Regions from separate parts of the Bacillus sp. J14TS2 genome, predicted to be linked through region 2. Evidence: a T-box and tRNA genes for the amino acid it is inferred to sense, from the RefSeq annotation. Region 2 holds a T-box; the other holds one or more tRNA genes.
The links. The T-box of region 2 lies ahead of serS (serine--tRNA ligase). A T-box ahead of a tRNA ligase gene usually reads a tRNA of that ligase, here a tRNA-Ser.
Positions count from the first base shown of each region.

Region 1: it encodes a tRNA-Ser, which carries the amino acid that the T-box ahead of serS (serine--tRNA ligase) is inferred to sense. The anticodon was not compared.

Region 1 covers NZ_BORE01000007.1:111,614-138,207, reverse strand. Annotated here, with positions in the region: gene KI375_RS12380 (Ger(x)C family spore germination protein) at 1-319, opposite strand, end outside; gene KI375_RS12375 (GerAB/ArcD/ProY family transporter) at 316-1,419, opposite strand; gene KI375_RS12370 (spore germination protein) at 1,435-3,054, opposite strand; gene selD (selenide, water dikinase SelD) at 3,337-4,389, shown strand; gene KI375_RS12360 (YhgE/Pip domain-containing protein) at 4,517-6,727, shown strand; gene mnmH (tRNA 2-selenouridine(34) synthase MnmH) at 6,763-7,812, shown strand; gene KI375_RS12350 (DeoR/GlpR family DNA-binding transcription regulator) at 8,031-8,792, opposite strand; gene KI375_RS12345 (zinc-binding dehydrogenase) at 9,091-10,098, shown strand; gene KI375_RS12340 (group-specific protein) at 10,195-10,578, opposite strand; gene KI375_RS12335 (hypothetical protein) at 11,025-11,219, shown strand; tRNA gene KI375_RS12330 (tRNA-Ser) at 11,251-11,340, opposite strand; gene KI375_RS12325 (elongation factor G) at 11,833-13,821, shown strand; tRNA gene KI375_RS12320 (tRNA-Thr) at 14,435-14,507, opposite strand; gene KI375_RS12315 (EamA family transporter) at 14,647-15,552, opposite strand; gene KI375_RS12310 (nucleotidyltransferase domain-containing protein) at 15,646-16,353, opposite strand; gene KI375_RS12305 (hypothetical protein) at 16,381-16,746, opposite strand; gene KI375_RS12300 (MGDG synthase family glycosyltransferase) at 17,241-18,413, shown strand; gene KI375_RS12295 (DedA family protein) at 18,434-19,048, shown strand; gene KI375_RS12290 (patatin-like phospholipase family protein) at 19,045-19,854, shown strand; gene KI375_RS12285 (Na+/H+ antiporter subunit G) at 20,176-20,565, opposite strand; gene KI375_RS12280 (Na(+)/H(+) antiporter subunit F1) at 20,543-20,827, opposite strand; gene KI375_RS12275 (Na+/H+ antiporter subunit E) at 20,827-21,309, opposite strand; gene KI375_RS12270 (Na+/H+ antiporter subunit D) at 22,002-23,489, opposite strand; gene KI375_RS12265 (Na(+)/H(+) antiporter subunit C) at 23,482-23,820, opposite strand; gene KI375_RS12260 (Na(+)/H(+) antiporter subunit B) at 23,824-24,246, opposite strand; gene KI375_RS12255 (Na+/H+ antiporter subunit A) at 24,233-26,594, opposite strand, start outside.
Region 2 covers NZ_BORE01000021.1:78,466-85,261, forward strand. Annotated here, with positions in the region: gene serS (serine--tRNA ligase) at 1-1,227, opposite strand, end outside; T-box leader at 1,272-1,490, opposite strand; gene pdxT (pyridoxal 5'-phosphate synthase glutaminase subunit PdxT) at 1,527-2,129, opposite strand; gene pdxS (pyridoxal 5'-phosphate synthase lyase subunit PdxS) at 2,131-3,012, opposite strand; gene KI375_RS23955 (serine hydrolase) at 3,122-4,411, opposite strand; gene guaB (IMP dehydrogenase) at 4,867-6,333, opposite strand; gene KI375_RS23965 (YaaC family protein) at 6,444-6,796, shown strand, end outside.

The DNA.
Region 1 (26,594 bases), on a different contig from region 2:
CATCATCGACTGTATGACCTACAGTGCTAATCACCCACACTGGCGCTTTATCTTCTCCGCCTGTTGTTTCAGGGCCTAAGGGAATTCGTCCCGGAACAGAAACCTGAGCTGTGACCTTCAGTAACTTATCGGTTGCTGGTTGGGATCCAGGCATGTGAGTAATATATCCCTCTTCTTTTTCTTCACCCGGCTCGGCTTTATCGATCGCAATCGCCAGTACAGTGGCCCTTTTTTCAATATCGATACTGTCCCAGCATCCTCCGAGGAGTGGAATCAACAGGGAAATTATGATAAAGACAAGAATTGATTTATAGCTCATTTCCCTGCTCCTTTCTTCTTCTTTGGCACTTTGCGGATTTTGGCGACAATTAATAAAATAAATGGAAAAATAAAAGTGAGGATAAGTCCCAATATGCCAAATACTTTTATATATCGATACATTTCGATCGTTTCAACGGGAAACATCGCTACGAAGAAGATAATCGGCAATAGAAAAAGTGCCAGCGCTTTATGGTCCCGCAGGCGCAAAAATTGTTTCAGCGCCTGGGTTGTCAGCATATAATTCGAAAAGATCGTTGTAAACACCGCCGTTACCCAAATGGCCAAGAAAACGACATCAAGACGTTGTAATGTATTGCCAGGAAGGGAGGTCGCCCGCGCGAGCCCTAGTGTCGGCCACATGATCGTTTTTATTTCTTCTACTCCAAAGAGGGCGATGCAAGCGACAATAATCATGATGAAAAAGCCACCAGAAATGGCTACTCCCCAAAAACTAGCCTTTAGTGCCTTTTTCGGCTTCTGCATAAGCGGGATTAGGATCGCCAAAACAAAGGAGCCTTGAAATAATGCTGCTATTTCTGGAATACCTGTCATCATTTTGAAGCCATTTCCCAGTACTGGTTGGAGAAAAAGGGTATTGGCATCTTTTAGAGAGACCAATGTAATAATTAATAGTGGGACTAATATAACAGGTAAGTAGAAGCTATGAATATAAGTAAAGGTGTTCATATCTCCCCGAGTAAAAATCACGGCCATTACTAGCATGACAATCACGGTCACTTCAAGTGGTGTTCTTGGTAAGACAGATGTTACGACTACTGCTCCGAATTCTCTTGCTGCAAAACCAGTTAACAGGATAAAAAAGGCGATAATCATAAAGATATATAGCCACCCCAACCATTTTCCAAGGATGTGTTTACTGTACTCCACGAACGTTTCATCTGGAAACAGATTCCCAACCTTTGCAATGCCCCACATCCCAACAAAAACGAAAATGGCGGATAAAAGTATTAAAAGTGGAGCTCCCGTATCAGCAGATTGTACGGCAACAAGGGGAAGCCGTAAAACCCCAACTCCGATGATGGTACTAACTAGTATCGCAATTATTTGGCCCACTGTTATATTTCTCGTTGGTTCCATTGTTTCTTCCCCCCATTATTTGTTTCGCTTATTCAATGGATTAAGAGGTTGGCTGGGCTTTGATTTAATCTCTTCTTTACTCACTTTTACACGAGTCTTATTTTTTGGTTGAAACATTTTCGGCCTTTTTGGCATCCACCAAAACGGAAAGCGAATCACACTGTCCTTCATTCCTTGTGTATTCCAAGGAGAGGTTGGACTAAGATAAGGAACACCGAATGACTTCAGAGAGAGCATGTGATTTAAGACCATAATCAATCCAACCATTAGTCCATATAATCCGAATAGTCCAGCGAGAATCGCTAATGGAAAACGGAGTAATCGCAAGGCAAATGCTGCACTATAAACCGGAGTTGCAAACGAAGCAATCGTTGTAACCGCTATGACTACGACTGTGATTGGACTTGATAGGCCTGCTTGCACCGCGGCATCACCAACAATTAAAACACCGACAATCGATAAAGCATTCCCGATCTGTTTTGGTAACCGTACAGTGGCTTCCCGTAATATTTCCATTGCTACTTCCAAGAGTAGCACCTCAATGACAGCAGGGTACGGAACCCCCGATCTTCCTCCTGCGACAGCGACCGCAAAATCAGTTGGTAATAATTCTGGATTAAAGGAAATAAAAGAGACATATAAACCTGGAACAATTAGGGAAAAGACAAGGGCAAACATGCGAATAAATCGTTGAAAACTCCCCATCGCAAAACGGGTCGAATAATCTTCTGTTGCCTGATAGAACTGGTTAAATACAGCAGGCACTAACATAGCGAAGGGAGAGCCATCGACAAGAATGGCGACCCTTCCCTCGATTAAATTTCCAACCGCACTGTCTGGCCGTTCCGTTAATAAAGTTTGAGTAAAGGGAGTATAATGATTATCTTCAATATATTGCTCGATATAGCCAACATCTAAGACGGCATCGATATCGATCTTCTTTAGGCGTTTTTCTACTTCATCAACTAGAGCTTGATCGCTTATTCCTTTTAAATAACAAATCGCGACTTTAGATTTCGTTAGCCTTCCAACCTTTAGCGACTTTACACAAAAATCTGCTGTCGGTAATCGATAGCGTAACAAGCCAATATTCGTTCCTAATCGTTCAATAAAGCCTTCCCTGGGTCCAATAATGACTTGTTCTGTTTCAGGCTGAGAGACAGCTCTTTTTTCAATATAACGTGTGTCAATATGAATAGCTTCATAAGCACTGTCTATTGCAAGGATCGTTTCTCCTGCTAAAATGGCGTCCACTAGCTTTACTAGATGTGATTCCTTTCCAAGTTGCCCATGATAGATAATTTGCTCCGATAATGTTGAAAGAAGTGCAGCTGGTTCAAGTTCCTTGATATCTATCTGGGTAGGCAATTCCATTAGAGGCTTTAACAGTTCATGGTTAATGGTTTGTTGTTCAACGAGGTTGGAAATATAAAATAAAGCAGCCGAATGTGTCCCATAGATGGAAAAACGACGAATAATCAGATCATCATTATCTCCTAATAATGATTTGATAAAAGCAATCGTATCATCTAAGTTTCCATTTATCTCATCATCCTTATACTGCTCAATGCGAGAGTGAGGAATATTTACATGCGTTTTTTTCTCTTTTTTTCTTTTTCGTTTCCAAAGCGACATAGACATTCCTTCTATCTCCTTGTGATTATTAAGTCTATTGTCAGTATGTGCAGTGGAAGGGTAAATATGTAAGCTGATCTTTCGAAATAGAAGATCATTCAAGTGAGGTAAGTGTGATATAAGGCTATTAGTTATGAAATAAATGAAGATAAGGAAGTAAAAGATAGATATTATCCTACAATATCATTTATACTGTATATATATTTTTAAGAGGATGCTTAGAGAAGTCTGGTTAAATTAGCTTCTTTGAACACATATTTAAAAAGGAAAGGTTGATGTCTTATGACACAGTCTAGTTCGGTAAAATTAACGTCTTTATCTTCAAAAGGAGGATGTGGTTGTAAGATTGGTCCTACGGATTTGTCAGAGGTGATTCGTATGCTGCCACCTGCCAAGCATGATCCGAATTTGCTGGTTGGCCTTGATACGAGTGATGATGCCGGGGTCTACCGACTCACGGATGACTTAGCGATCGTTCAAACATTAGACTTTTTTACACCTATTGTTGATGATCCTTATGCCTTTGGACAAGTCGCAGCTACCAATGCGATTAGTGACATCTACGCGATGGGAGGGACACCTATCACTGCGTTAAATATTGTTGCATTCCCCATCGCGACATTAGAAAAAGAGATTTTGGCTGATATTTTAAAGGGAGCGGCAGATAAGCTTCAGGAAGCAGGCGTCACTTTAGTTGGAGGTCATTCAATCGATGATCAAGAGCCGAAGTTTGGCCTCGCCGTGACAGGAACCGTCCACCCGGATAAGATTAGAACGAATGCTGGCGCTCAAGCAGGAGACCGATTAATTTTAACCAAGCCAATTGGAGTAGGGATTCTATCGTCTTCTTTGAAAAAGGGCTTATTGAAAGAGGAAGAAATCACTAATCTAACAAATGTAATGACGACTTTGAATAAGACAGCGGCAGAGACAATGGCTCATTATGATATTCATGCTTGTACAGATGTTACAGGTTTTGGATTACTCGGCCATGCTTCAGAGATGGCAAAAGGAAGTGCAGTAGGCTTGCATATTAAAAAGAGCCAAGTACCTGTGCTGAAACGAGTGAGAGAATTGGCTGAACAGGGCGTGATACCTGGTGGTACGAAAAACAATTTTTCCCACTTAGAAGGATCAGTTACCTTTCCAGAGTCAATGGATCAGGTAGATCAATGGATTTTGTGTGATGCAGTCACTTCTGGTGGGCTACTTATTAGTGTAGCGCATGATGATTCAGAGGCATTATTAGCAGACTTACAACAAAATGGGGTAGAGGCTTCCCTAATTGGTGAGGTTGTGGCGGATCATACAGGACACGTGATCATAGACTTTTAAATGATTGAACAAAGAGAGAAAGGGTGAGCTGTCCGCACGAAATGTGATCAGGTTGGTTACATTTTATGGAAATGGGGATAATAGGCAAAATGCTATCAAAATTTCGATCCCAAAAAAGGACACCGATATGAAAAACAGTTTAAATATTTATAGGAAAGATTTAAAAAATATTGTCACCAATTGGGCTGCCATGATCCTTATTGGTGGGCTTGCCATTTTGCCTTCATTATATGCATGGTTCAATATTGCCGCTATGTGGGATCCGTATTCTAATACGGGGAATCTTCCCATCGGGATTGTTAACGAGGATAAAGGGGCAACCGTTCGCGATCAAGAGATTAATGCAGGGAAAGAAGTCGTTGACAATCTTAAGGATAATAAAAATATGCAATGGCATTTTACCAATCGAAAAGATGCCATGGATAAAGTGGAATATGGAGATTATTTTGCGATTGTCATTATTCCTGAAGACTTCTCGGAAAAGTTAGGAACCGTACTATCAGATGAGCCTAAGAAGGCCCAGATGGAGTATTATGTCAATGAAAAGTTAAATGCTGTTTCACCGAAAATAACCGAAAAAGGCGCATCTGTTATAGCGGATGAAGTGAGTAGTAAATTTGTTTCAACAGTCAATGGAATTATTTTTGACCTATTTAATAATTTAGGTATTGAATTAGAGGGTAATTTACCGGATATTGAGAAGTTTGAGGATTATATTTTTACCCTAGAGGAAAATCTTCCGGAAATTCATAGAATGTTGAACGAGTCGTTAGGTGATGCGAATTCTGCTGGGGACATTCTGAATAAGACGCAAGGAGCGCTCCCTGAAGCAAAGGAATATACAAATACTGGTTTAACGACGATTAATCAGACCTTGGGCTATATGAATGAAGCGGAAGAGCGTTTAAATTCGATCGCACCGAAAGTGAAAGAGAATGTCGCAAAGGTCCAATCGATCACTGATCAAATCAATCAGCTTTTAGATAAAGCTAAAGAAAGCAAGATTGATATCAATGAAGGAAAAAAAGTGCAGGAAAATATAGAACAACAGCTTGATAATGCGATTGCCACGTTGAATACAGTTGAGAAGGCTTTACAGCAGTTACAGGATACCAATGCTCAACTACCTCCACCATCTGATTCTGATGAAGAGGCAGAGGAAGGGCAGCCATCCGATCAACTTTCGCAGGAACAAATAGATCAAGCAATTTCCCAAACAGCCGAACTGCGACAATCATTGGAACAATTACGTACTGATGTTAATCAAATGGATCAATTCTTAAATAATACAGAAGCCGCTAGTAAAGTAGTCGATCAAATTCATCAAGCTGCAGCAGATACAAACATTAAGCTGGACGAATTTGTGAAAGAATATCAAAATAATATTGAGCCGACGATTTTAGAAGAAGTAGGAAAAGCCAAAGGCACATTAACCGGAGCTAAAGGAATTTTGGAAGAAATTCAATCGACCTTGCCAGAAGTGGAAAGGGTGTTGAATAGTACTCAAAAGAACTTAAAAGAAGGAAAAGGCATGCTTGAATATGCCTCCGGTGAATTCCCATATGTCAACGATAAGGTAAAACAATTAGCGGATAAGATTCGAGAGGTGCAAAAGGATACAGATATTAATGAAATTATCCAGTTATTGCGCAATGATCCTTCCGCGGAACAAAGCTTTTTTGAAGAACCAGTATTGTTGAACCAAAATGAATTGTTTCCAATCGAAAATTATGGAACAGGCATGACACCGTTCTATACTGTATTAGCTGGGTGGGTAGGAGCATTATTACTTATTTCCTTGCTAGCAGTAGATGTGCATAATGAGGGTTTATACACTGGGAGACAAATTTACTTTGGACGCTTTTTCACATTCTGGACGATTGGTATTGTGCAAACGATAGTGGTGACGTTGGGAGACTTATTTCTGATTGGCGTGAATGCCAAGCATCCTGTTTGGCTTGTCTTATTCGGTCTCCTCGTTAGTTCAGTCTTTATTTTAATCGTGTATTCTCTTGTCTCGGTATTTGGAAATGTTGGAAAGGCATTGGCCATTGTGTTGCTTGTCTTACAAATTTCGGGATCAGGCGGGACATACCCTGTTGAGCTGTTGCCTAAGTTTTTCCAAGTTATTAACCCCTATTTGCCGTTCACTTATGCGGTTGATTTAATGCGTGAAGCTGTAGGTGGAATTGTTTGGGGAAGGGCGTTAAGAGATATTGGTGTACTTGTCCTTTGCGGAGTGCTTGCGATCATCTTTGGAGCATTCTTAAAAGAGCCCATTAATAAGAAGACTAAAAAATTCCTAGAGAAATCAAAGGAATCGGGACTAGTCCACTAAGAGTAGGATATATGTAAGGGAGAGAGGTAAAAATCATGCATCGAAACATAACGATTGAGGAATTGCTGAAGTTAGCAAATCAGAATAAAGTGACGATGATTGATGTCCGCTCACCGTCAGAATTCCAAAATGCTACGATTCCAGGTAGCATTAACATCCCTTTCTTTACAGATCAAGAAAGGGCTGAGGTAGGCACATTATATAAACAGGTGAGTCCAGAGGCTGCACAAGAGCGGGGGTTAGAAATAATCTCCGCAAAGCTCCCTGCATTTGTTCAGAGCTTTAAAGAGATTGAGGGTGAAAAGGCTGTATTTTGCTGGCGTGGAGGCATGCGCAGCAAAACCACGGCTACGGTACTTGAATTGATGAAGATCCATGTATTGCGCTTGGAAGAAGGATTCAGGTCCTACCGTAAATGGGTTGTAGAGCGATTAGAGACAATCGATTTTACTCCACATGCTTATATTTTAGATGGAAATACAGGTATAGGGAAAACAGTCATTCTTCGGGAACTTCAAAAAGAGGGATTTCCGGTGATTGACCTAGAAAAGTTAGCTAATCACCGCGGGTCCATCTTTGGTGGAATTGGTCTTGAACCGCATAATCAAAAGGTGTTCGACTCTTTGTTAGTACAGAGGATGGACCAACTAAAAGACTCATCCTCTGTTTTGCTTGAGGGGGAGAGTAGAAGGGTTGGGAAGGCCCTTTTACCTCCTGTTATAGAAGCATTAAAAGATAAAGGTACCCATATTTTCATTAACCTGCCGATAGAAGAAAGAATTCAAACGATATTAGATGATTATCAGCCCTGGGAGCACCAGCAAGAGTGCATAGAAGCATTTCAGCGTATAAAAGCGAGGATTCATACACCTATAGCGGAAGAAGTGGAACAAGCTTTACAAAATGAGAACTATTCCTTGGTCGTCCGTCGGTTACTAGAATACTATTATGATCCTCGTTATCAACATGCAGCTGAACAATACCCGGAAGCACAAAAGATCACGATCCATGTGAAGAATATTGAAGAGGCAAAAGAAAAGATTCAGCAAATCGTCAGCAAACAGCGGATTTCCCATAGTGGGTAATCCGCTGTTTTAAGTTAGGATATCGTAAACTTAGGCCAACAGGAAGTTAGTCAGAACAGCGTTGCGCCAGGACGGCGCGAACTTAGGCCAACAGGAAGTTGGTCAGAACAGCGTTGCGCCAGGATGGCGCGAACTTAGCTGTTCATCCTTTCTCATCCTTTCCTATCCTTTCCTATCCTTTTTCATCCTTATCAGGCTCCAAGCTTGTCCAGCCTTCGTTAAACAAATTGAACCTGTACTCCGATTTCCTCCCATGCCCGCAAGTCTAACTCCTCTGCCTCTTTTCCGGTAATAATATTATGGATGTGATTAGAGCTCGCAACTTTATGCAAGGAGACACTGCCTATTTTTGTATGATCTGCTACAACAATGACTTGCTTCGATGCTCGAATCATCCCTCGCTTTGCTGATACAAGGGATTCATCAAAATGGGTAAGGCCTTTTTGATGATGCAGAGCGGGAGTGCCGATAAAAGCTTTATGGACATGTAATGTTTGCAGTACTTCATCGGTAATCATCCCATTTAGCATATAACTATCTGGGAATAAGATTCCGCCTGTCACAATGACTTTAATAGAGGGAGCCGATCGAAGGATCGCGGCAATATTAATATCATTCGTGATGACAGTTAGATTTCTTTTGTTCGTAATTGATTTTGCGATATGAACAGTAGTTGTTCCAGAATCAAGAATAATATTTTCTCCATCTTCAACCATTTGTGCGGCCGATTGTCCGATTCGTATCTTTTCCTCAAGCTGAGCGGATTCTCGTTCTTGGAAGGGAGGTTCGGAGTGAACTTCCTCCTCCATAATGACGCCTCCATGTGTCCTTTTTAAATGTCCCTCTTTCACAAGTGTGTTTAAATCTCTTCGAATTGTGGCTTCATGAACTTGGAAATGCTCTGCTAAAGCAGATACAGTAGCTACACTGTGTTCTTTAAGATATTGCAAAATATTTTGATGCCTTTCTAATGGTAGCATTGCCTTTCCTCCCAATCTCAGGGTTCTTCCTTTTATCATAAACAAAAACGAATGAACATAAAAGTGAAACCTCAATCAGTGGGAAGAAAGAAAATCCCCACTGATTGAAGGTTCACTTTATTGATAAAAGAGAAAAAGAACTATACGGCTTTTATTTGCTTTATTGTGTTGATATTTTTGTTTTTTATGAATATAATGTACAAAAGTAAACAAAAATGAACAACCAGGAGGGATACTTTTGAATTTAATTGATTCAAAGGCTTATAGATTAACAGAGCCAGGTGAGATTACGGAGGTGATGCTTCAACATGAACTTTCCAATGGCTATGTGGTAATTAAACCAGTCCTAGCTAGTGTATGTCATGCAGATCTTCGTTATTATACGGGACAAAGGAGAAAAAATGCCTTGAAGGAAAAACTGCCAATGGCTTTATTCCATGAAGGGATTGGGGAAGTTGTGCTCTCAAGAGATGATTCTTTGCAAGTCGGTCAAAGGGTTGTTATTGTCCCTACCATTCCAGGCCGACTCTTACATGAGCAGGAATCAGAGGAAACCGAGAGATCTATAGGTGATAATTATTCCAAAAATGGCGTTTTCCTTGGAAGCGGTTACGATGGAATTGGGCAAAGCCAATTGATTTTACCAGCGGAAAATGCTATTCCGATTCCTAGAGAGGTACCGGATCGCATTGCCTTGCTTGCTGAATTAAACTCTGTATCTCTGCATGCACTTCGTTATGTTCAAGACGTGCTGCACGAAGGAAGAGTAGCCGTATTTGGAGATGGACCAGTAGGGTATTTAACCGCCGCTATGCTTCATTATATTTTTAAAATTCCAAAGGAAAGACTAATCGTTTTCGGAGCTGTAGCGGAGAAGCTAGAACAATTTGGGTTTGCTAGTACGTATCTTGTTCATCATTTCGATTTTAAACAATATCCAAAAGTGACAACTGTTATTGAATGTACAGGAGGTCGGTTTAGTGAACAGGCGATCAATCAAGCGATCGATTTAATTGAACCACAAGGAAAGATGGTCCTATTGGGTGTAACAGAAGAAAAAGTTCCGATCAATACGAGAGATCTTTTAGAAAAGGGATTGACCTTGTATGGGAGCTCTAGAAGTACAGCAAAAGATTTTCAGCAACTGATGGAGGCTTTTCGAAATTATGAGTACCAACAAGCTTTGAGGAAGCTATTACCGGAAAAAGACTATCTTATTCGGCATGCAGAGGATATGAAAAAAATGATGGATGAAACCGCAGAACATAAAGGTTGGAAAAAAACTGTTATGGCTTTTGAGTGGTAGCCTTCCTCTATAATAAGAAAGGACCATGCAATCTAATCATTGGATGGTCCTTTCTGTAAGAAAAATACAAAGAAGGTTTAACTTAAGAATACTCTCTTATTTTGTTACCATAGCGATTAAATCATCAATAGTTCCAATGCATTTCTCAACTTCAGATAGATGGTAAAAGGTACTGGTAGTTTCGAAATTATTTACTTCGTCATTTGGGGAATAGAGGAGTATTCTTTTTCTTTGTCCAAGTGCAATACCGAATTCAATATGACTACTTTTCCCTGCTGGTAATAACACAATAATAAAATCCGCTTCCATCACAGCGTCTCTTTCTTGGCATCCTATTTCTTTTAGGTCCTCAAAAGTTGATGCTCTGATGTTTTTTGTCCAATCATATGTTTGAATATACCCTTTACTCTTTAACTCATTACTAACATAACGAACTGTATCAATATTTATAAAGCTGGATGCAATATAAAATTTCTTCATCATTAACAAGCTCCTTGTTAAGTTGGACTGCCAGGGGCATCTTCAAGTAGACATATATATTGTAAATCATCCATTAGATTCAATAAAGAGAGAGAAAGAATTAAAACGAACAACTGATGTGAAATTGCTGGATTGGAGGACATGCAAAAATGCAACCTGGTGTAACATTAGGAGGTAATGTTATGGTAGCATCAGGAGACGCTGCAACAAAAATCATTCGGTGATAATGTATTGCTGGCAGAAGTTCCAGTCAGAAACGTAAAAAACTTTGGAAGGAAAGTCCGTCCTGATCTTTGAGTTAAAAGACATAAAGAGGGATTTAGTTCATTCTTGAGAGGCATTGTTGAAGAGACTTATACCCAAGGAAAATTAAGGTTAATTCTGATATCCTAGGGTAATTAAAATAGGTTTTTTGTATATGGTACATTGCAGATAAGGAGAATTTTATGAAAATTCAAATGGAATTTCTAATGCGCTTTTTAGCTTATCCTGTTTTTTTTCTAATCATGGTTACACTTCTTTGTGTAATAAGGGGAAACTGGGAAGACCTTCATAAAACCGTTGGCATACTTCTAGCCTACTATATTCTTATGTCTATTTGGTTTTATTTTGATTTGAAAAAATGGAGTAAAAAGAAATAGCTTCTAGTAGGATTTACTAGTTTTCTAAAAACGGAGAAGGTGGGATTCGAACCCACGCGACAGTTGCCCGTCCTAACGCATTTCGAGTGCGTCCCCTTCAGCCGGACTTGGGTACTTCTCCAATCCAATGAATGGTGCTGGCGAACCTCCGACCTCATCATTATGAGTGAGTGTATGCGCCAATCAACGTGATTTATTTTACTACTAAATACATTACTTGGCAACACATTCATAATAAATTGACAACAACTGAAAACAATAGATAATTTGGCCACCGCCATCAAGTTGTCGAGAAGCTTAATAATGAAGCATCTAGTTGTTGTCAGTTCATTTGCTTCGTATCCATATAGTAAGGCTATCTTTTCTATATAAATCATAAATAACTTAACGGACCATTAAGATATTAGCGTTTAGTGTTGTGTTTTTAAACTTTACTTGCGAAACAACATCAATCATGATAAAATGCAAATGTCAGAATATTCAGCATGAGTGCAAGTTGGACTAAAATGACTGAACTAAAAAATAAAACCATTATGGAGGTATATAGTTATGCGGCAATTTAAAAGAACTGGAGAGGAAATAAATATGATAAATGAAAAGAGGAAATTACTGAATGAAAATTTTAAATATAGGGATCCTTGCACATGTCGATGCAGGGAAGACGACCCTTACTGAAAATATTCTATATGAAACAAAGGTTATAAATGAGCTGGGAAGAGTGGATAAAGGCAATACTCAGACGGACTCTATGGACCTGGAGCGGAGAAGAGGCATCACAATTAAAGCCTCGACGGTATCTTTCACCATCCAGGATCTTAAGGTGAATCTAATAGATACACCGGGGCATGCTGATTTCATATCAGAGGTGGAGCGATCTATTAGCATCCTTGACGGCGCAATACTCGTGATCTCAGCCGTTGAAGGGATACAGGCGCAAACCAAGATCCTGATGAACAGTCTGATGAAGCTAAAGATACCTACTCTGCTGTTTATTAATAAGATCGATAGAAGTGGGGCCGATTCTTCTAAAGTTATCCAAAGCATTGAGGAGAAATTAACTAATCGTGCTATCCCATTATATATGGGAGTAAACGAAGGAACGGATACTGCTCAAGCTGAAAGTTATGATTTCGGAAGTGAAGCGTTTGTAGAAAAATGCATTGATGTACTATCGATGAATAACGAAGCGCTGCTTGAGGATTATGTTAACGGAAAAGTGCAGACTAAGGCAACTTTAAGGCATGAGATTAGTCAACAGTCGAAAGAGGGAAAGGTTTTCCCAGTATTCATTGGATCAGCGGTAAAAGGTATCGGTGTCAAAGCGCTGATTGATAGTTTAGAAGCTTTCCTTCCTGTAAATTGTAGTCGGGATACAGCAGGAGATCCTCAACCTCTTTCTGCGGTGGTTTTTAAGATAGAGAGAGAGCATACGGGAGAAAAGAAAGCATATGTCAGGGTGTTCTCAGGTGTACTTCGGGTTAGAGAGGAAGTCCTTGTAAGCAGGAGAAATAGTGAGGGTGAGCTAGAGCCATCTACAGATAAGGCCAAAATGCTTAACGCGCTTCGAGATGGCAAGACGCTTCATGCAGAAAAGATTGAAGCGGGTGACATCGGGATTATTCATGGCCTTAAATCCCTTAAAATCGGTGATGTCCTTGGAGAATGGTCGGATAGAATTAGAAATGTCTCTTTTGCTGAGCCAAATATGGAGACAAGGATAGAGGCCCTTCATAGTGAAGATACTCAAAAATTGTTTGAAGTGCTGACTTCTATGGCAGAGGAAGACCCGCTTATTAAGATATCAAGGGATGATTTTAATCGAGAAATCTATATCTCGCTTTTCGGTGAAGTACAGAAGGAAGTCATTAAAACGGTACTTCAGGAGCAAGAGAATATAGAGGTTGGTTTTTCTGAAACGAGGATCATATGTATGGAGAAGCCTGAGGCTGTTGGAAGTGCGGTCGAGGTTATGGGAAGTAAAGGAAATCCATTTTATGCAACGGTAGGATTTAGAGTTGAACCTAGTGAGCAAAATAGTGGGATCATTTATAAGCTCGATGTGGAACTAGGCTCCCTCCCCTTATCGTTCCAAAAAGCGATAGAGGATACAGTGTATCATGTATTGAAACAGGGGTTATATGGTTGGGAAGTGACGGACGTCATCATAACGTTGACACACACTGCTTATGCTAGCCCCGTAAGCACAGCGGGGGATTTTAGAAACTTAACGCCGCTTGTTCTGATGGAGGCCTTGTCAAAGGCTGGTACAGAGGTTTATGAACCCATTAATAGCTTTGAACTTAGAGTGCCTGCACAAGCTTTAAGTAAGGCCATATTTAATCTTTCAACAATGAAGGCAGATTTTAATGAGCCTGCATTAAAGAATGAAACAGTTCTCCTAACAGGAAGCATACCGGTCGCAACAACAGAACCATTTAAGGTCGGTCTTCACTCCTATACGGAGGGGGAGGGCATCTTTATCGCTAGGCCGTCTGGCTATAAAAAAATTGATGGTGAGATACCAACAAGAAAGCGAAGCGACTATAATCCCCTGAATAAAAAAGAATATTTGATGCATGTGCAGAATGCTGTGAGAAAATAGAAGTTTGCCAGAGTTGGTTCGATTTGAACAATAGCCTGGTATTAAGTGTGAATAGAGAAAGCCGCATTTTTATGAATAAATGCGGCTTTTTTATGATGGAAATTCCCAACATTGTAAAGGTGATTTCCTGATCGCTTGAGTTCACTCAGCTTAAAAGGCTGCTGCCATTAGATAAAGAAATCCTTAGTTCTTTGGTTTTGAATTTCTTAATATTATAAAAACGACCAATACAACAAAAGCGATTATTATAAAAATACCAGGTCCAAATACCATGTTTAACCCTCCCTTTTCATTATATATCAGATACCTCAATAGTAGTTTTTCCGGACACAACTCTAGTCTTAATAGTCGTCTATGACTCCACCTTAAAGTTTTTGAGTATATTTTTGCTATTATTTGGAATTACCAAGTAAATCCATATGTCTATATACAAAGACGTGGAATATGTTAATATCGCTTCACTTTTTTAAAATTTAGGATCCTATGATCACACTGGAAGCTGGTAAGGGATTCGGGCCGACGTGGGGGTTGTGAGTGTCGATTAAGAAGAATCTATAAAAAAAGCGAACCCCTAAAATTTCGAGGTTCGCATGATATCAACGTTTATTGGCTATGCTGGCGAGAGGGTTCGAACCTCCGACCTCATCATTACGAGTGATGTGCACTACCAACTGTGCTACGCCAGCACTAAATCCTAGAACATATTAAATAATAATACTTTTTTTCGAGAATTTCAATAAAAAAGCCGGTAGGCAGGTTTTACCAGTACTTGAAGGATTTTGACACAAATTTACCAGCAAAATGCCGGCAAATTTGCTAAACTGTTTAGCGATTTATCGGTCGTACATATTTTCTTTTCAGAAACAATGATGCCTGCCCAATAAAGATGCCAAATAGTACAACGATGACACCAACCCATTGTATCGATGTCACTGTTTCATGCAGGACAAAGGTTGAGAGAACAATAGCAGTGGGTAATTCTGCGGCTGAAAGAATTGTACCAAGCCCTGGTCCAACATGAGGCATTCCGATTGAAAATAGTAATGGTGGTAACATCACTCCGAAAAAGCCAAGTAAAAGCCCATATGGTGCTAGACCAAGCAGGATTTCTCCATGGAAGATAAAAGCTGGTGGAAATAAAATGAACACCGTGCATAAAGCCCCCGTCGATAGTAGTGCACTTTTGAAAATTGGGTGTAGCTGGTTTCCTACAGCCCCACTGACCAAAATAAAAGCAGAAAATGAACAGGCGGCTAGCATGCCCCATCCCAAGCCGATCCAAGACAGTTCTTTTCCACCACTAGCAAGAAGCCCCGTGGCGAGGACTGAACCAAAAAGTAAAATAATAATAGAGATTAATTTATTTCGATTTGGCTTTACTTTATAGATGATCCATTCAAGCACTGTTCCAATCCAGACAAATTGAAATAGAAAAATAATGGCGAGAGAGGCGTCCACTGTTTGTAGGGATTTATAGTAAAAGATTCCCGTTAAACCCATTGGAATCCCTGAAATGATTATTTTCATTGTTTGCTTGAAAGATAAATGAGTTTTCTTCTTTTTTATAAATAGAACGAGCACCCAAGTAAGGATTGTGCCGAATAAGTATTGTCCCCCAGAAACTTCTGCCATGGTGAAGCCAGCTGCATAAGCTAATTTTACAAAAGTCGATAAGACCCCATAACAACATCCACCGAAAAAGACTAGGAGTGCATAATGCCATGCTTTCATTCCCATCACTCCTTTTAAAAAATCATAACCAACATCCATTATAAACATTTTTGCGGATAAAATCACATTCATTTGCATGATTAAGATTATCTTCTATTGCTTACACTTTGCAAGATTTGTCATTATCCACTCTATTATTATCATAAAGGAGTCGATTTGTTCTTTTACATCTCCAACGAATACTGTTTTCAATAGTGAGTCTAGGTTAGGAGGGTGTCTTTTTAAGTTGTTAATATGTGCCCAAACTGCTCCTGAAGGAGGCATAGGTTGATGATTTATTGCCCATAGACCTTCTAACATCACCCATGTCGATGTATTGATGACATACGACGCCTTAAAATGATCCTCTTCTTGATTCGCCGCACTAATCTTATGGTATGAACTTTTTAGCCAATGTAAAATTGCATTTGTCTGGTGCTCGGAAATTTTGTAGGAATTATACTTTTCAAGGGCAATCCTTTTTAATTCAATGAACTGTCCCTTTTTGTCATATATAACTTTCCCATCCAAGTATGAATAAATCTCCATTGGATTTTTTTCTAGTTTTACTTGAGCTTGTTTGAAGTTTGTATATTTGTATTCAATTAATATATTGCCCTTTACTTCTGTTTGGAATGGTTGGCTATGTTCGTTTTCGAGGAGGAACAATAAGTCTAAATCTGATTCCGGATAGGCATCCCCCCTTGCAACTGAACCAATAAGCATGAAGCCAATGCATTCATGTTTAGGTTGGTATTCTTTCAATATCTCTTTTACCAATTTTTTGTGGGAACTGTATTGAATAAATTCTAATTGATCCATAAAATACCTCCAATATAGATGCTCCTTTTATAATAACTTTGACAGATGTTTAATTTCTGCTTCGGATAGGCATTGAGTTGGATCTACCTTTGTTTCCATTATCTTTTTCACTTTCAAAGGCCTATGTATAAGCCACTCCACCCCTGCTTCCATCGTTGTATTAGGATGAGGGAAGATGTCAGTTGGGGTGAGAGGCTCGTCAATGATATAGAGATACCCGGCCATGGAGCCATTATGGAAAAAACCTCCTTGATCATCCATAGAAACTACCGTGGGTTTATGTGAGAATATTTTAGCAATTTCACTGTTTTGTGTAATTGTACTACCTTCAAGTAATTCCGTAAGTATGATCGGGGATCCGTGAAACCACGGTTTGCTTTTATCCCAATTCATATGAACACCTCCTTCTATTCAATTCACGACTAGAGGCCATAATTCCTGCCAAAAAAAGGGATGCCCAACAGTAGAATGAGGTTTAAAAAACAGTTCCTGAAGGCATCCTTTGTTTTGATATTATTTGCTTTTTTTGAGACGGGTATCCAAAACTTTCCATCCAATTCCTCCTTCCAAATTAAATTATAGTAAACAATAAGACGGTAATCCTTGCAATTTATGCACGGAAATATCAAGCCGAACTCGGCGATAACTTTCGCTTTTAAAAATCTTCTCTAGCTTTCTAAAGAATACCTTCTTACCTTATCCAACCCTTTTTATCACGAATTATAGACAGTAGTACCCACACTGATTGAAGTTTTACTATATTTATTTCCCATTGCAGGGTTTAAAATTGTTTTTTCGTCTATATAAATATCTAAGAAGACAATGATCATTTCATTAGGCACTGTTTGGTAGCCTATATTTGAAAATAGAGAAAGGGATGGAAGTGAATGAAAAAAATATTGTTTTTCCCCTTATTAACAATGCCGTCTGGGCACCATCAAGTAGCAGAAACGATGATCAGTTATTTACAAAAGAGAAATAAAGCGATGCTTTGTAAAAAAATTGATTTATTAAGCGCTTGGAATCCCGTGCTTGAAAGCATGGTAACAAAAACGTATTTGGGGTGGATTCACTTCTTTCCAAAAAGCTATGCATGGACATATAAAAAAATGGCCCATAGCTCACAAACAGAGCATGATTATAAAAAGTATTATGACCATCTATTTTTAAAGAAAATGAAGGCAATTCTTTTGCTGGAGAAACCTGATCTCATTATTTGCACTCATGCGTTTCCTTCACATCTTTTAAGTATTTTAAAAAAGGATCATCAATTAACGATTCCAGTTATGAATGTATATACAGATTTTTTTATTAATGATGTGTGGGGAATAGAAGGGATTGATTATCATTTAGTATCGAATTCTGCGATGAAGCAGCAATTATTAGCTTCAAATCATGTATCAGAAAGCAGGGTTTGGATTACGGGGATTCCTATCGGGGAACAATTTAGTAAAAGAAAGAATAAAATGCTTGCCAATCAGCAAAAATGGAAAGTGCTCATTTCAGGAGGAAGTGTGGGACTTGGAGGAATTCTGAGTTTACTAAAGTTAGCAAGCCCGAATGGAGAGGGAAAGATCATATATTATGTACTATGCGGTAAAAATAAAAGGTTGTTTCAACAACTTCAGAAATTAGATAGGAATAATGTTCAGCCTATTCCTTATATCTCCGACAAAGCAAAAATGAATGCCCTATATGAACGTGTTGATGCGATTATTACAAAGCCCGGTGGTGTTACGATCAGTGAATCATTGAGGAAGGGTCTGCCGATTTTTATCCATTCAGCCTTACCAGGGCAAGAAGAAATTAATTTACAGCTTTTAAAGGATAGGAAGTTGATTCTGGAATTAAATCCTGCACAACCTTTGGATACATCAATTCTATCTTTCTTCCAGGATACATCCTTAATGGCGCAAATTCAGCATTCCATTCACCGCTATCTCAATGAAATAGAGGTTGGATATCCCTCTGATATTGTTCGGTTAATTCATTATATCCTGCATCCTGATCAGAAGAATGCTATACAGAATACAAAAATAGCGGTTGAAAATCCTGAATAGCAGAAGGAAGGAATACATTCATGATTCAACAGTTTTTAGAATGGCTCCAAACTTTGGGAATACCTGGATTATTTTTCGTTATGTTTTTAGAAGGTTCATCTTTACCATTCCCCGGTTTAATACTTGTCCTCTCTTATGGATATATCCTAGCGCCTAGCTATATTCAGATCGTTTTTATTGCTTTCGGGATGAGCTTTTCATATACTTTGGCTAGCTTAATGCCCTATTATGTAGGGAAAAAGCTGGGTGGACATTTTCCTAAGCGATTTAGAAAAGGATTAGAAAAGGGAGCAGCCTATTTTAATCGTTACGGTATTTGGAGTGTTACTCTATCACGTCCCTTTGGCATTGGAAATTATATATCTTATATCGCCGGAATGAGCAAGGTTCAATTATATAAGTATATAATATTGACTTTTATAGGAATTTACCCATGGTCTTATGTTATGATTTTTCTAGGGAATTATTTTAAAGGGAATTATCAAGCCTTTCAACAGTTTTTTGAATCATACAGCTTCTATGGCTATGGTATCATCATAATCGGAATAGCCATTATAGGTTTGATTACATATACAAGAATAACCCACAGAAAAAGGGATTTTTCGAGAAGGAAAGAGGGAGGAGAAGAAAGTTGAAACAAACAGGACTTTCACTAGGAGGAGGTTCTTTACGGGGAGTCGCTCATATTGGTGCTTTAAAGGAACTGGTGGACCAAGGGATTTCGATTACTCATATTGCCGGCACTAGTGCAGGGGCCGTTGTGGGCGGTCTTTATGCTTGTGGGGTTCAACCGGAGATGATGAAAAATATCGTGCAACAATTATCCGTTCGTCGTTATCTTGATTTTGCTCTTAACCGAAAAGGAATGTTAAAAGGGGATCGGATTTATCAAAGCTTACTAAATTGGACGGAAGGAAGGCATTTTTCGGATTTAGACATCCCATTTGCGGTTATCTGTGTTGATTTGATCTCAGGTGAGATGATGGTCATTGATTCAGGAGAGGTAGCTATGGCGATACGGGCAAGCATGTCGATCCCCGGTATATTTTCTCCAGTTGAGATGAATGATCGATTACTCGTGGATGGCTATGTTCTAAATAATAATCCGGCTGATATTGTTCGTAAAATGGGCGCTAAAAATGTAACATCTGTTAGAGTGCGCAGCACAAATCCACACTACCCTACCAATCTTTTGTCTGTTGTGAATCGTTATATTGATATAGCGAGTCAAAAAAATACAGATCGGTGTTTGGAACAGTATACAGATCTATTAATTGATATTGATTTACAAGATATTGGTCGATTTGCTGTTAAATCGTTAGAGCGTTCCATCACGCTGGGCCAATACGAAACAAAGAAAATATTGCGCCATCATGAAGATAAAATGAATCGAGAGAATGTTATTTATATGGATGATTGGTTGAATAGACGGCAGGGATGATGGCTAGTACGAATCAGCGGACAGTATGCCAACTGAAGATATAGACGAGGCTGGGGTATAATTAAAATTCACAGACGAACAATGCATTAGGGGGGCGACTAGTGACGATCACGTCATGTGACCAACGCTGATACTTAGAACATCATGTTCGTCGAAAAGGCATCGGTGAGATCCCGCAAAGGCTAAGTACGCACCATCCTGTATGAAATTCACTTGCACTAGTACGACCATGCCTTCGTGATCTACATCCTGTAGGGCTGAGGAAGCTCACCAACCGCCTGTGGAAAGCGAGTATATTTCCGAAGCGGGTGATATGGCACCCTAGTAGTTCGTTTTTTCCCCAGCCTCATTATATTTATCATCTTGATGAAGGACGTCTTTTAATTCATCCTCTACGGTAGAATCAGCTAATTTGACATTTGAGCGATAGGCGGCCCGAATGATAAGATGGCCGGCGACAGGGGAAGTTAGAAAGACAAAGACAATCCCCAATATGAGGCGAATATTGACGAGAGATTCGGTAAACAAAAAGTATAGAAACGCCCCTACTAAAGTGAGAAGGACGGCTAAGGTAGAGCTTTTCGTGGCAGCATGTGAACGGGTATAAACATCTGGAAACCGAATAATGCCAATAGCACTAATTACGCTAATAATACTTCCAATCAGCATCAGGAAAACCGTTATAAACTCACTTATCTCGTTTCCGTTCAATGATAACACCTCTTACAATAAATTTTGAAAAGGCAATCGTACTAATAAAGGATAAGATCCCGAGTACGAGGATTACCTCTAAAAAGGACTTCGTTTTAAGAGCGATGGATATGACAGCTATGACAGCAATTAGGTTTACACCAATCATATCAAGAGCAATCACTCGGTCTGGAATTGAAGGACCTTTAATAATCCGATACAGAGCAATGGCAATGGCGATTCCGAATAATGAGAGTGTTGTAAATAACATGATTTTGATCATTAGCGTGTCACCTCCATGATAGCTTTTTCAAATTTTCCTAAGGAACGTAGAAGAAAATCCTTATATCTTTCAATATCTAAAGCATGGATATAAAGTGTATCTCCTTCTGGAGAGACCTCCATAACGACAGATCCAGGAGTCAAGGTGAGGAGCATGGAAAGTGTCGTGACTTCCCAATCACTTTTCAAGGCTGTTTTATAAGTGAAAATTCCTGGTTGAATATCAATTTTCGGACTTAATATATGCCTCATAACAAGAAAGGCTGATTGAAACAATTCGGAGTTAAAAATAAAAAATAGTTTTAATACATAATAAAATCTTTGTAAATAAAATTGCTTTTTAAAGAAGCGCTGCATCAGAAACACGATGACAATTCCGACTAGATACCCAGCAAAAAATGTGGATAAATGTAATTCATCTTCATCTGTCAGTAGCATCCAGAGAAAGGCAATAAATAAATTCATAATAAATTGAGCGGGCATATTGCTTCACCTCATTTTTAAAGAAAGTATAAACATGGTTAGTGTTTAGATCTAGTCAGCGCCTAGCCTCTCAAGGCTCGCAGGATGCGAGTCCATCGGCGAAGACATGCGGACGTGGCGACCTTAGCCGATGTTCCACGAAATAACCTGAGCCAATGAAAGACAAAGAACGCCTTTCTTTGTCTCAGAACATTTGCTTGTCGAAGGTAGCGGGCGCCTTGCGCTTTTGTTGTTGTTAAGGAAACTATAAAATTCTTGGCTTGTGGATAAGTTATAATTTTGAGTTTTGTCATCCAGCTCCAGCGCCTAGCCCCTCGAGGTCAAATAACCCTGAACCTATGAAGGGAAAAAGCCCCTTCCTAGGTTCAGGAACATTTGCTTGTCGGAGGCCAACAGGATGCTGGTCAGAAAGGTGTTGCGCCAGGACGGCGCGAATTTAGCCTTTCTTCCTAGTTCAAGGCGCTTGCGCTTTTGTTCTTGTTAAGGAAACTATAAAATTGCCGCTTGTGGATAACTAGCTTATGTTGCGGTTCGGCATCCAGCTCCAGCGCCCAGCGACTAGCAAACTTTCAGCTTCTTCCTACGATAAGTCAACATCCATTCGCTTTCCAAGCTCATGGTGTTTCCTTTATCTCGTCAGAAGCTTAAAAAGTTTGTACGTCGCTAAACGGGCGCTTGCGCTTTTGTTCTCTCTATGGAATTTTTCCTTCAAGTATTGCCTCGATATAAATATGTGGATTTGTTAATGTGTGAGCTGCATCACGCACATATGGAGCAAGGTATTCCGTGCCAAATCCTAGTCCGATTGTGCCGACTGTCAGAAGTAGGCAAGGGATAATCAACCCTTTCCTTAACGGCATTTCATCTTCTATTTGAATAATGGTTTCTCCCCAAAAGCTATTAAGAAAAACACGGAGCAGTGAATATAGAACAAAAATACTTGAAATAATCGCGAGCGCTGTAAGGAGATAATGACCTGTATCAATCGCGCCTTTTCCGACCAAAACTTTTCCAATGAATCCACTAAGCGGTGGAACTCCTGCTAGGGATAGAGTGACGATCAAGAACAGCCAGCCTAGTAAAGGATAGTTCCCTATAAGTCCGCTCATTTTATCAATTCTAGCTGTTCCCGTTAAAGCAATAATGGTTCCTCCTAACAAGAATAATAATCCTTTCACGACCATATCGTGAATTAGATAATAAATGGAACCTTCTATTGACACTGCTGTGGATACAGCAAGTCCTACTAATATAAATCCAACAGCAATGACGACATTAAAAGAAATAATTTGGCGAAGATCCTTAAAGGCGATCGCACCAATACTACCAGCGATTAATGTGAGACCGGCCATCACACCGATGATTGTGTGGGTAATCGCAGGCTCATGATAAAATAACAAGGTGAAAATGCGAAACAGAGAGTAGATTCCCACCTTCGTTAGCAAGGCTCCAAATAATGCAGCAATCGCTGTAGGTGGAGCACTATATGCACCCGGAAGCCAGAAGTATAGCAATAAGCCTGCTTTTAAGCTAAAGACAACAAGAAATAAAATACTAATGACAGTTAAAATAGGTGTTTGTCCAACCTCTGCTATTCTGTATGATAAATGGGCCATATTCAAGGTACCCAATGTTCCATATAAATAGGCGATCGCTACTAAGAATAGCCAAGAAGAAAGGACATTGATTGCAATATACTTAATCGATTCTCTTAGTTGCTTTTTCGTCCCTCCGATGGCGGCAAGTATATAGGAAGCCAATAACATTACTTCAAAACATACATAGAGGTTGAAGAGATCCCCTGTTAAGAAAGAACCATGGACACCCGCAATCATAAAGAATATAAAAGGATAAATAAATAGCTTTTCCAGTTTTTCATCCAAAGAATAAAAAGCATATAATAAGCAAACTGCTGATACAATCGATGTCGTCAGGACAAGCAACATGGAGAAGGAATCTGCGACAAAAAGAATGCCAAACGGCGGTTTCCAGCCCCCAAAGTCCAATCGAAGGATTCCTTCTGTTTGAATTTGATTTAATAGAAATATACTTATACCAATTGTTAAGAGCAGGGATCCGATGCTAAGCCATTTTTGGATTCGAATACGTCGCCGTAGGAAAACCAGTAAAATGGCTGTTAGAATCGGGATCACCATTGGTAAAACAATCATATTATTCATCATGAGTCCCTCTTAATTGAGCAAGATTATCGGTGCCAAGCTTACGATGCGTCCGGTAAGCTAAGACAAGAAACAAAGCTGTTACGGCAAATCCGATTACAATCGATGTTAAAATGAGAGCCTGGGGAAGAGCGTCTGTATAAGCGAGCGGTTTTTCCCCAATAATGGGAACACTTCCGGTTTTGAGGCCTCCCATTGTCATAATAAGTAAATGAGCGGCATGGGATAGGATGGCAGACCCTAGGATTACACGAATTAAATTTTTGGAGAGAAATAAATAGGTTGCGATCATTACTAAAATCCCCGCCAGAATGATCATTAATGTTTCCATTGGCTACACATCCTTACTAATACTTGAAATAATCGTCACAACCACTCCAACAACGACTAAGGCGACTCCCGCCTCAAATATTGTCACAGTTGTGAGCTCCGTCTCGCCTAGAAGTGGCAAGTGGAAGTGATGAAAGACTTGCTTTAAAAAGGGGGCACCAAACAGTACGGCTCCGACGCCCGTTGAAACAGCAATGAAGGCTCCTAATGCAGCTACTAACTTAAAATTAAATGGTATCGCCTTATGAATCGTTTCAGTATCAAAGGCGAGACAGAGTAAGACAACGGCCGCAGCTAGGACGAGTCCCCCGATGAATCCCCCGCCTGGACTATTGTGGCCGGACAAAAATAGATAAACGGCAAGGGTTAATATAATAAATACAACGACTTTTGCAACCGTCTGTAAAATCACATCATTGATCTTCAAGTTTTTCCTCCTCCTTTATCCCTTTGCGCTGAATAAGACTATAGACACCAATACCAGCAATGAAGAGGACGACGACTTCGAGCATTGTATCGAAGGCCCTGAAATCTCCTAAGATTACGTTTACGATATTTTTTCCTCCTGCAAGCTCATAGGCCTCTTCAAAATAACGAGAGATGGTTTCAAATAAGTTTCCACTATTCACAGCTAAAGCGACAAGGATGAATAGACTCCCTACCGAAACGGAGATCATTATGTTTGTGATTTTTGTTTTTCGTTTTGTATTTTCCTTTTTCCACTCTGGCAGGAAATGGTAACAAAGTAAAAATAAGACCGTTGAGATGGTTTCGACAACAAGCTGGGTAAGAGCCAAATCAGGTGCGCGAAATACAACAAATAGTACAGCAACCATATAGCCAAGTACACTATTTAATAGAATGGCTGTTACGCGAGATTTGGCAAATAAGATAGAAACACCCGCAATCACCATGACAAGCACAACAATCCATTCATAGACCCGAACCGGCGCATCTCCTGACATATCGAATGAAAAGGCGTTTGTGTAAAGATAAGTTCCGCCTGTTACGACAACTAGAAAGAGAAAGATATAAACTAAATAATCCCGTAAATATCCTGTCAAATAGAATTTTGTGAATGTTTTGGAACGCCCCTCTGATTGTTCCAATAGACTGTCATATAAAGTATTAAAACTCCACTTTGGTGGAAATAACGAATAGATTCCCTTCCATTTTCGAAGGAAGATGTATAAGAACGTACCAAGGAGGATGACACCGATTGTCATCGCAATTTCCATATTCCATCCATGCCAAGGAGAAACCGTTTGGCTTAAATCAAAGGATGGTGTAAATGTTGGAAAAATACTATACATCGCTGGAGTGATGATATATTCACCTAAAACATTTGGGAAAAAGAAAATACCGAGCACTAATATTGCTAATATGACAGGAGAAATGATCATACCTATTGATGCCTCATGAGCCCCATGTTCAAGCTTTTTCTCTTGATAGGTTCCTGTAAAAGTTTTAAATACAAAGATCATGCAATAGACAAAGGTTAGGATGCTCCCAACCCAGGCGATGATCGGAAAAAGAATGCCCCAGGTATCTAAAGAAAACAGATCAAGCTGATGAATGTTAAGGACAGCTGTAAAAAACATTTCTTTACTTAAAAAGCCATTAAAAGGCGGTAATCCTGCCATAGAGAAACACCCGGCTAAAGCGACTGTGAAGGAAATCGGCATAAAGGACATTAAACCACCAAGTCGGCGGATATCGCGAGTTCCTAATTGATGGTCTATAACGCCAACAATCATGAAAAGCGCACCTTTGAAGGTAGAATGATTAATTAGATGAAATAGTGCTGCAAATGTAGCAAGTGTGAAGAGCACTGATTCTTCTTGTACACCTAAATGATAAGCGATGGATCCTAAACCAAGCAGGCTCATAATTAAACCAAGCTGACTAACAGTAGAAAAGGCGAGCAATGCTTTTAAATCTGTTTGTCGAATGGCTCGGAAAGATCCCCAGAACATTGTGACAAGTCCTACACAACTCACCAACCAGAACCACAAGGCTTCACCGCCAAAAATAGGTGTAAAACGTGCTACCAAATAAATTCCCGCCTTGACCATTGTAGCGGAATGGAGATAAGCACTAACAGGAGTTGGGGCTTCCATTGCATCAGGTAACCAAATATGAAATGGAAATTGTGCAGATTTCGTAAAAGCGCCAATTAAAATCAGAACTAAGGCTGGGATAAATAAAGGATGCCCCGTATATTGATCAATCGATGAAATGATCTCACGAATACTTGCTGAAGCAGTCATGGAATAAAGCATGATAAATCCAGTTAGCATAGAGAAACCACCGCTAACTGTGATTAAAAGCGCCTTTTGAGCCCCATTCCGGGAACCTTTTCGATGATACCAAAATGCGATTAATAGGAAGGACGAAATACTCGTTAGTTCCCAAAACACATACAAAACAAATAAATTCTCTGAAAACACAACGCCTAGCATTGCGGTCATGAATAAAAGTAAATACACATAAAAAGTGTGAAGGGATTCCTTCGATGATAAATAATAAATGGAATAAAGGATGACCAAGCTTCCAATTCCTGTGATTAATAGTGCAAAGATCATGCTAAGACCATCTAGATAAGTCGTAAAGTGAATGCCATAGGTAGGAATCCATTCGATTGTATGGAGATATGTTTCTCCAGACGCAACAGAAGGAATGAAACTTGCAAGCATAATAAATAGGATAATGGGAACAGCTAGAACAATCCATCCTATATGAAAGGGTAATTTCTTTTTAGAAAGGTACGGTAAG
Region 2 (6,796 bases):
AATAATAACAGTTCCATCTTCCTGTTGATAATTCTCCAAAATAGCTGCAACAGTACGCCCAATCGCAAGTCCTGAACCATTGAGGGTATGCACATGTTGCGGCTTCGCACCTGATTCCGGTCTAAAGCGGATATTTGCCCTTCTTGCTTGAAAGGCTTCAAAGTTAGAACAAGAAGAGATCTCCCGATATGTGTTATAGCTTGGTAACCAAACTTCTAAATCATATTTCTTCGCTGCTGTAAATCCTAAATCAGCCGTACACATGCTTAAGACACGATAAGGAAGTTTAAGCAACTGCAGTACCTTTTCTGCATGACCTGTGAGAATTTCTAATTCTTGATAAGAATCTTCAGGTTTCACAAATTTAACTAATTCCACTTTATTAAATTGATGTTGACGTATTAATCCCCTCGTATCCCGACCGGCAGATCCAGCTTCAGAACGAAAACAAGCACTATAAGCCACATAATTTAAAGGGAGCTGACTTCCATCCAAAATTTCATCCCGATGATAGTTAGTTACAGGAACTTCAGCAGTTGGGATTAGGAAGTAATCTTCGCTTTCAATTAAAAAGGCATCTTCTTCAAACTTCGGCAATTGCCCTGTTCCCGTCATACTCGTACGATTCACCATATAAGGAGGTAGCATCTCTTCATAGCCATGCTCTTCCGCGTGAAGATCCATCATAAAACTAATCAAGGCGCGTTCTAATTTTGCACCCAGTCCTTTATAATAGACAAATCGGCTGCCCGTCACTTTAGCGGCCCTTTCAAAATCCAGAATACCGAGCTGATCGGCGATATCCCAATGGGGTTGTGGCTCAAAGTCGAAAGAACGGATATCTCCCCATTGGCGAATATCCACATTATCATCCTCTGTTTCTCCCACTGGTACACTTTCATGTGGAATGTTTGGAATAGATAACAGCAAATCCCCTAACTTTTCCTCTACTTCTCGTAAAATCTGATCAAGCCCTTTGATTTCATCACCAACTTGGCGCATTTCTAAAATAACCTCATCAGCATTTTGTTTTTCCCTTTTCATTTTTGCAATTTGCTGTGATACTTCATTTCGCTTACTTTTCAGCTGTTCAACTCGTATAATTGTCTCTCTTCGTTTTTGGTCCAGTGCCTCAAACTGATCTAAATCTGTTAAATCTTCTCCTCTGTGCTTCAATTTCGCTTTAATTTCAGGAAAATGCTCGCGTAAGTATTTCATATCTAACATTTCGTCATTCCTCCTTTTCAACATTAAAAAAACCCTCATCCCCTGAAAGGGACGAGAGTTACCCGCGTTGCCACCCAAATTGAAAGTATATATACTTTACTTTCCACTTCATCGATAACGGTTCAAACCGAAAATGCCTACTCACTTAAAGTTCAGCATTTTGCTCAAGGATGGATTCATAAAGTCGTACCATCGATTCTCACCAACCATCGATTCTCTAAAGATACATAATCTTTATTACTATTTCCTTTCAACGCCATGACCATATAAATTTGCTCATACTATACTATAAGCAAGGATTAATTGCAAATTTTGCTTTCATTCTTTTTATATTCTTCGACCATTTGCAAAAAATATGCGGTTAAGCGGTTGTCCTCTGTAAGTTCAGGATGAAAAGAGCAACCTAGAAAAGGACCTTCCCTAACCGCTACAATTCTTCCCTCATATTTTGCCAAAACCTCTACATTTTCTCCAGCTTCTGTTATATGAGGAGCACGGATAAAAACAGCTGTCATTGTATCCTCCGCTACACCAGCAATTGCTATTTCCGCTTCAAAACTGTCCTTTTGGCGGCCAAAGGAATTTCTTTCGACAGTTATATCCATTAGTTGTAAATGAGCATCTTCTTTATCAGAAAGACGTTTCGCTAATAAAATCAAACCGGCACATGTTCCAAAAATGGGCTTTCCTGCATGCGCGAATGCCCTTAATGGTTCCATAAAACCATACTTATCAAGCAGGCGACGCATCGTAGTACTTTCCCCGCCGGGAAGAATAAGACCATCCAGCTGTTCTAACTGCTCCGTTGATTTTACTTCAATTGCTTCTGCACCACAGTTCTTTACAGCCTGAGCATGTTCGCGAACAGCCCCTTGTAATCCAAGGATTCCTACTTTTAACATTTTACCACCCGCGCTCTTGCATACGATTTTCAGGAGTTAAGGTTGAGATTTCAATTCCTTTCATCGCAATCCCGAGATCTTTTGATAGTTCAGCAATTTTCCCATAATCTTTATAATGGGTTGTTGCTTCTACGATTGCACGGGCGAATTTAGCAGGATTTTCTGATTTAAAAATACCAGAGCCAACGAACACTCCATCTGCTCCAAGTTCCATCATTAATGCGGCATCAGCAGGTGTTGCAACACCACCCGCTGCAAAGTTAACAACCGGAAGACGACCATTTTCCTTAATTTCCAATAAAAGCTCATATGGTGCACCTAGTAATTTTGCCTCTGTCATAAGTTCATCTTCATTCATTGCCACTACTCTACGTACTTGGGCATTCACTTTACGAATATGGCGAACTGCCTCGACAATATTCCCAGTTCCTGGCTCTCCTTTTGTACGAAGCATTGAAGACCCTTCTCCAATGCGTCTAGTTGCTTCACCTAGATCACGACAACCACATACAAAAGGAACAGTATATTCCTTCTTGTTTAAATGGAACTCTTCGTCAGCTGGTGTCAAAACTTCACTTTCATCTATATAATCAACACCCATTGCTTCCAATACTCTAGCCTCAACAATATGGCCAATCCTAGCCTTTGCCATCACTGGGATTGATACAGCGTTCATCACTTCTTCCACAATCGTTGGATCCGCCATTCGTGCAACACCGCCCGCTGCCCGAATATCAGAAGGAACACGTTCAAGAGCCATAACTGCAACTGCTCCTGCCTCCTCAGCTAATTTTGCCTGTTCTGCGTTGACAACATCCATGATGACGCCGCCCTTTTGCATTTCTGCCATGCCACGTTTTACTCGATCGGTTCCTGTTCTCATTTATATATCCCCTTCGCTTTTATCTGATTATATCTATCGGATTAATTCTACTATTTAGTTAACTATAAAGACACTTCCCTGTCAATACAGGGAAGCTATTCTATACTTATTAAAACCATCCTTTAACCGTATCTGAAACGCTTGTCCATAAGCCTGAGAAGAAAACACCTACACTACGCATCATCAGTACAAACCAATTAGCTTTCTCAACTTCGTTCGTGGTAATAACTTTTACAGTTGGTTCAAAGCCTTTCGTCAAATATCCATAATCCGCTTCACTTTTGGGTTCAGCTACTAATGTACCAACTTGTTCATTTTTCTTAATAGGAGCCGTTAATTCATCATCTTTATTGACCATATCCTTATCTAGCTTAAAGACGGGATTATACGCATCTTCTTCTCCCTTTTTCACAACCGTGCTCAATGGTTCTTCTGTTTGGATCTTTACGCTCTTTTCCTTCCCTTTTTCAACCCCAAGAGATTTATGGCCTTTAATTTCATAGCCTTTCAGGAAGATCTCCTTCATAGAGAAATTAGCAAAAGCATACTCCATCATTTTCTGTGTTTGTCCAAATCTTCCATAGTCACTGCTTACTCCATTATCATCCTTTGCATTCATTACAACCGTAACAACTCGAAAATCACCACGAGTAGCTGTACCAGTAAAACAGCGTCCAGCTAAATCCGTTGTCCCTGTTTTAAGTCCATCGACACCTTCATATTCAAATTCTAAACCTGGAAGCATTTTATTCCAGTTTTTCATTTCTCCTGGTAAATCTCTAAATTTCTTCTTTGCAACACTAGTTGTATCAAGCACTTCTGGAAAATCTTTCATTAACTTAGCAGCTAATGCTGCTGTCGATCTTGCTGACATTAAATTTTCATCATCAGCTTCTCCCTGAGGATGTTTGCCTTTTAAATCTTTATTATTAAGACCTGTTGAATTTACAAAGTAATAATCTTCTAACCCTAATTCCTCTGCCTTTTCATTCATCATATCGACGAATTTTTCTTCCGAGCCAGCAATGGCCTCGGCAATCGCAATTGTTGCTCCATTGGCGGAGTAAATGGCCATAGCCTCATACAATTCTTGAATGGTGTATGGTTTTCCTTCGTTCAAGCCAACATTGGACAATTGAGCATCGATGGATACTTCATGGGCATAAGCACTAATGATTTGTTCTTGATCCCAAGTAATCTTCTTCTCCTGAATCGCTTCAAACAAAAGGTATTCACTCATCATTTTTGTCATCGAGGCAATTCCTAGCGACTCATCTTCATTTTTTGCATATAGTATTTTTCCAGTGGTTGGTTCTATAATAATGGCCGCATCTGCATGGATATCTAATTCATCTTTTGCATATGCCTGACCTGGTAATTGTAATAAACTAAACATCATAGCAAGAATCAAAGAAAAAATAATCGTTCTTTTGGTCCGTCTTCTTTTCACATGTAAGCCCTCCAACCTTTTATGTACACCTTTGTCATTTTATCATATTTGAACATAATTTAGTAGGAAAATTATGACGCCTACTTTACAAAACTGTGATATTTTGGCAAAGAACAAAAGCGGAAGCGCCTTGATCAGCCCCGACAAGCAAATGTCCCTGAACCTAGGAAGGGGCTTTTTCCCTTCCTAGGTTCAAGGTTATTAAGCAGAACATCGGCTAAGTTCGCGCCGTCCTGGCGCAACGCCGATGGACTCGCATCCTGCGAGCCTCTCGGGGCTAGGCGCTGGAGCTGGATGACAAAACTCAAAATTTCAACTTATCCACAAGCGACAATTTTATAATTTCCTTCACAATAAAAAAGGCAGGACTCCTATATAAAATGGAATGTCCCGCCCTTTTATTATTAAGAAAGAGAGTAATTAGATGACTCTTTCGTTATTTGAACATCATGTGGATGGCTTTCACGTAAACCAGCACCCGTCATTCGAATAAATTGAGCATTTTCCCTGAAATGTTGAAGGTCTGGTGCACCGCAATATCCCATTCCAGAACGTAAACCACCTACTAGTTGATAAATTGTATCTGCAAGTGGTCCTTTATAAGGAACTCGGCCTTCAATTCCTTCAGGTACAAATTTCTTCGCATCTTCTTGGAAATAGCGATCACTTGATCCTTTTTCCATTGCTCCTTCAGATCCCATACCACGATATACTTTAAAACGACGCCCTTGGAAAATTTCAGTCTCTCCTGGGCTTTCAGAAGTTCCAGCCAGCATACTTCCTAACATAACTGCATGTCCTCCTGCAGCTAGAGCTTTTGCAATATCTCCTGAATATTTAATACCACCATCTGCGATAATGGCCTTTCCTCTTTTTCTTGCTTCTGTCGCACAATCATAAACAGCCGTAATTTGTGGAACTCCGACACCAGCAACAACTCTAGTTGTACAAATTGAACCGGGCCCAATTCCAACCTTGACAACATCTGCACCTGCATCAAATAAAGCCGCTGTGGCTTCAGCTGTGGCCACATTACCTGCGATGATGTTTAAGTCAGGGTATTCCTCTCTAATCTCTTTAATCGTTCTTAAAACACCCTCTGAATGACCATGTGCCGTATCAATAACAATTACATCGACTTGAGACTGGACAAGCATCTCAACTCGTTTTATTGTATCGTTCGTAACCCCAACAGCTGCACCAACTAATAAACGACCTTGACTATCTTTTGCCGAGTTAGGGAATTCAATGACTTTTTCGATATCTTTTATTGTAATTAGCCCTTGCAAGACACCTTTATCATCTACTAATGGTAATTTTTCAATTCGATGTTGCTGTAATATATTTTCTGCTTCTTCAAGTGATGTCCCAACTGGAGCAGTTACAAGGTTATCTTTCGTCATCACATCGATAATTGGAACAGAAAAGTCTTGAATAAAGCGCATATCACGATTGGTAATGATTCCTACCAACACTCTTTCCTTTTCGTCATTTACGATTGGAACACCTGAAATACGATATTTTGCCATTAAATGCTCAGCATCAAAGACTTGGTGATCCGGCGTTAAAAAAAAGGGATCTTTAATGACACCACTCTCAGAACGCTTTACCTTATCAACCCTCTCGGCTTGGGCCTCAATGCTCATATTTTTATGAATGATGCCTAATCCGCCTTGACGTGCCATTGAAATCGCCATTTTCGATTCAGTGACCGTATCCATTCCTGCACTAATTACAGGAATATTTAATTTTAAAGTATTCGTTAATTCAACCGATAAATTGACCTCTTTTGGTAAAACCTCAGATTTTGCTGGTACTAATAGGACATCATCAAAAGTTAAACCTTGTTTAGAAAATTTAGATTCCCACATATTTTCCTGCCTCCTGCCCCAAAATATTATTAGTAGGTTATCAATTGCTTATATGACTGTCAAGAAATACACCAGATGTTCCATTTTTCAAATTATTTGGAGATGATACTTTGATTAGTAAACAGTTAACATGGAAACGTATTCAACGATTCCATTCTGCCACTCAGGCAAGAAGTTATTTATCCGAACGATACAAAATGTTAAAGATAGAGGGAGCCTCCGCAAAAGCATATGATAATTGTTACTCGTTCATTTATTATCTTGAACAAGGGGAAGCCTTTTACGAGCAGGCATCAACAACAACATTATCGATCCGACCAATTCTCCTTTATTATGGTCTTATCCATTTAATAAAAGCTTGTTTGTTGAGCATTGATCCTTATTATCCCCATACAACGACAGTTCTTGCACATGGAGTTTCTACCAGAAAGAGGAAAAAGAAGGATTACAAGTTTTTTGATGA